Regions from separate parts of the Cronobacter sakazakii genome, predicted to be linked through region 2. Evidence: predicted binding sites of a transcription regulator. Region 2 holds the regulator's gene; the other holds the start of a gene.
The links. Region 2 encodes Fur, which represses iron uptake genes when iron is present. Its sites were predicted from a motif close to ATAATAATGAGAACNACTATCAA; they were not measured.

Region 1 (2,203 bases), 1.1 Mb from region 2:
CGGTTCGTCTCATGACCATAAAGCGACGGAACAAGGCCGTTCGGGCTGGCGTTGCTGTTGCTGTTTTGCGTATCGCCCGCGTAGATATTGCCCTGACGGCTGTAGCCATATTCGAAATCCAGCATCTGTTCCGGCGTGATTTTCCAGGAAATAACGCTGTTAATGTCTTTGTTGCGCACGCCTTCGCGCCCGGCGGCGTAAGAGCCGTTCTGCGCGGTATTGATATCGTAATCGTCGGCGTCTGTTTTATTGATATTGCCGTAGAGGCGCATCGTCAGGGCATCGCCCGCCAGCGGGCCGCTGAGGCTAACGTTTGCGCGACGCGTCGCGCCTTCTTTATCGTTTTCCGGCTGGTTAGTGAAAAGCGACAACGAGCCGTGCCAGTCATTCGTCGGGCGTTTGGTAATGATATTCACCACGCCGCCCGCGGCCCCGCTGCCGTAACGCGCCGCTGCCGGGCCGCGCAGCACTTCAATACGCTCGACCATTTCCGCCGGCACCCAGTTGGTATCGCCGCGCGTGTCGCGCTCGCCGCGCCAGCTATAGCGCACGGCATTACGCGAACTGACCGGGACGCCATCAACCAGAATTAAAGTGTTTTCCGGGCCCATGCCGCGAATATCAATCTGGCGGTTGTTGCCGCGGCTGCCGCTCGCGCTGTTACCGGTCAGGTTGACGCCGGGCATTTTGCGAATAATGTCTGAAAGGTCGTTCACGGGCGGGTCTTTCTCAATATCCTCTGCGGTGATAATAGAGACGCCGGGCTGCTGTTTCAGCGCCTGCTCAGCGGTTGCCTGAACCACCATTACATCGCCGTCGTTCATCTCCGCCGCCTGTGAAAAACCTGTGCCGCCACCAAGCAGTGAAGCTACCGCCAGCGCCAGCGGTGTGCGAATGCCACGCTTTTTTTCAAACATTATCAATTATTCCATTATGTGTAGAAATGTAATCATTCGCCCGCATGATAATGATAATAATTATCATTACAACATAAAATCGGGATTCTCCATGATTTCTCCACAATTGGTTTATCGTTGTGCAGATGAGAGTAATGGCTTAAAAAATATGAGGAATTAAGGAACGCTGGCGTAAAAAAACGCCCCGGGCATAAGCCACAGGGCGTTTTTTCAGTGGAGCGGAAGGGGCGTTATTTCTCTTCCTGCGGCATATGACGGTAGATATAAACACCGCTCAGCAGAGTGAAAACCAGCGTCAGGCCAGGAATGCCAAACACTTTAAAGTTCATCCACACCGCTTCCGGGAGCCAGATCGCGACGTAAATATTCAGCAGACCGCAGAAGATGAAAAAGAGCGCCCAGGCGATGTTAAGACGCGACCACGCATGCGCGGGCAGGGTAATTTCTTTGCCGAGCATGCTCTGGATCAGCGGCTTTTTCATCACCCACTGGCCAATCAGCAGCGCGCCTGCGAACAGGGCGTAAATGATGGTTACTTTCCACTTAATAAATTCCGCGTTGTGAAAATAGATAGTCAGCCCGCCGAACACCGCGACCAGCACAAACGTCACCAGGGTCATTTTTTCGACCTTGCGGTATTTGTACCAGCTATAGATCACTGCCAGCGCGGTGGCGACAATCAGCGCCGCCGTCGCCCAGAATATGTCATGCAATTTATAGACGACAAAAAAGACGATCAGCGGCAAAAAATCGAGTAACTGCTTCATACATCGGTTCCGTAAAAGGCCCGCGAGCGACCACCGCCGCGGGCAGAAGGGTTATTCCCGGATAAGCATATACAACCGGAAAAGATAAATGAGGAGCAGCGCGGTCAGCAGATTGCTCAGCGTTCCGGCAACCACCGCGCCGATTTGCGGCGTCAGCGCGGCAAACGCGGGCGCGAACAGCAGCAGGGCGGCGCGGGCCAGCAGCCACAGCAGCACCGCAGGCGCGACGAGACGCATATTGCGCCACGCAAGACGCATGCTGTTTCGCATCGCCCCGAAAATCCCGGCTTTATCCTGCGCCATCATTACCGGTGCCAGCGACAATACAATCGCGAGGATCACGCCCGGCACGACCACCAGCAGGATCCCCATCTGCACCAGAAAAGTGGTCAGGAAGATCAGAATAAACAGGCGTGGCAGCAGCGGCGCGGAGGCCCCGATGGCGCGCAGCGCGCTGACGTTTTGCCCGGCGGAAACCGCCTGAATGAGCACCAGCACGCCGCCCACCAGCAGCGTATT
Region 2 (2,203 bases):
GGGTTTTCATCACCATGCTGCGGGAAAGATTGGTTTTTTTAACGATATAGTCGGCCACGTTAATCCGGTTACGCATGAACTCATCCATTGTCGCGAGACAATCGATATTCGCTTTAATCATGCTGTAGCTGTTTCTTCCCATCATAATTTCTTCGCGATAGCAAAGCATATTAATAAACCATGAGGACAAAATAAGCAGATGTAACTGGCAGTGATTTTTCTCAATTTCCTGAATGAAATAATCAAAAGGAATTAACTGGTAATGGCATTCGGAATCAGCCTGTAATTTGGCGAATTGAGTTTTGCCTAAATTCCTCGCCAGTCCCAGCACAGAGGGTGCGCTGCTTTTTTCCAGCAACAGCCTGTCACTCTGGCGCATCAGAGAGAACTGACCGCCACGAATGATGCAGATCTCCCCGTCCCGAAGCGGGATCAGCGTATTTTTCTCTGCACGAGACCAGTTGCCGTAGCTATTAAAAATATCCGCAATACGGTAAATCTCAGCAAGCGGTTTAGGGGGTAAGACCATGTTGGTTACCTTAATAAAATAAAATTAAATCGTTGCTGTATCTTAATGGATGCTTTTTTATGGCTGCAATAAGGGGCAGAGAACAGAAAAGGAAAAACAGGGATAATCTCATCTCTAACCGATTGAGTGATAAAGATATTTATCTTTTCTGAATTTCGATTTAAAAAAATATATGTGGTTTAATTAAGCATTGTGCGCTGTATTAAAACACTCCAGTTTTCAAATTTTATCTAAAAAAATACATCTATATTTTTGTTAAAGGGGGTTCAGGCAATAAAAAGGCCGACAAATGTCGGCCTGGGATAATGCAGTATAGCGAGCGTTATTTCCCGCCAGCCTCGTGGGCGTGTTCATTTTCGCGGCAGTCGCCATCGGCGCAGTGACCGTACAGATAGAGGCTGTGGTTGGTCAGGCGGATGCCGTGGCGCGTGGCGATTTCACGCTGACGCGCTTCAATAGAATCATCACTGAATTCGATCACTTTGCCGCAATCGAGGCAAATCAGGTGATCGTGATGATGCTGTTGCGTCAGCTCGAAAACGGATTTACCGCCTTCAAAGTTGTGACGAGTGACGATGCCGGCATCGTCGAACTGGTTAAGTACGCGATAGACCGTGGCAAGGCCAATCTCTTCACCCATGTCAATCAGACGCTTATAGAGGTCTTCCGCACTGACATGATGATTGACCGGTTCCTGCAGCACTTCGAGGATTTTTAATCGAGGAAGCGTGACTTTCAGGCCGGCCTTCTTTAATGCGGTATTGTTGTCAGTCATGCGGAATCTGTCCTGTTGCTTAACGACTCGCTCCGGAAGGGAGCGATACATCGGATACGCCGAAGATGAATGCGTCTCATTATAGAACTGACATGCCTAAATGAAAACCGCAAGCGTCCGGCAAAAAAGAGCTTAAAAATCGTGGGCCAGCCAGCGTTTTTCACGTGGAGAGCCTGATAATTAAGAAAGCCATTGTACAGCGTAGTGAGGGAAAGTTAAAAATTTGTAGCAATTATTTTCATTGCTTTTATCTATCAAACGGCGCGGAACGGTGCCCGCGCCGCTTATCATCAGGCGTTGATGATTTCCTGCAGATGCAGCTCTTCGGACACCTGTTTGACCCATTTTTCAACGCGTTCGGCGGTCAGCTCCGGCTGGCGATCTTCGTCAATCGCGAGACCAACGAAGTGGTCGTCATCAGCGAGGCCTTTAGAAGCTTCAAAGTGGTAACCTTCGGTCGGCCAGTGGCCAACAATGGTCGCACCGCGCGGCTCGATGATGTCGCGAATGGTGCCCAGCGCGTCGCAGAAATATTCTGCGTAATCTTCCTGGTCGCCGCAGCCGAAAAGCGCCACCAGCTTGCCGTTAAAGTCAATTTCTTCGAGCGTCGGGAAGAAGTCGTCCCAGTCGCACTGCGCTTCGCCGTAGTACCAGGTCGGGATGCCAAGCAGAAGAATATCGAATGCTTCCAGATCCTCTTTGCTGCTTTTAGCAATGTCATGCACTTCAGCAACGTCAGTCCCGAGCTGTTTCTGGATAATTTTTGCGATATTTTCGGTATTGCCGGTGTCGCTGCCGAAAAAGATGCCTACGATTGCCATAAGAAGAATAACCTCTTGAATCTAAATGTGATGGTGCTGGCATAACGCCCACAGATAGGGCAATCATAGCAGAACAGA

Region 1: a site for Fur is predicted at 962-984, ahead of CSK29544_RS14060 (TonB-dependent siderophore receptor). Genes of this name have one in related genera too.

What each region holds. Positions count from the first base shown of each region.
Region 1 covers NZ_CP011047.1:2,955,135-2,957,337, forward strand. The annotation lists gene CSK29544_RS14060 (TonB-dependent siderophore receptor) at 1-917, opposite strand, end outside; gene CSK29544_RS14065 (septation protein A) at 1,148-1,684, opposite strand; gene CSK29544_RS14070 (YciC family protein) at 1,736-2,203, opposite strand, start outside.
Region 2 covers NZ_CP011047.1:4,083,164-4,085,366, reverse strand. The annotation lists gene CSK29544_RS19395 (helix-turn-helix domain-containing protein) at 1-529, opposite strand, end outside; gene fur (ferric iron uptake transcriptional regulator) at 852-1,304, opposite strand; gene fldA (flavodoxin FldA) at 1,595-2,125, opposite strand.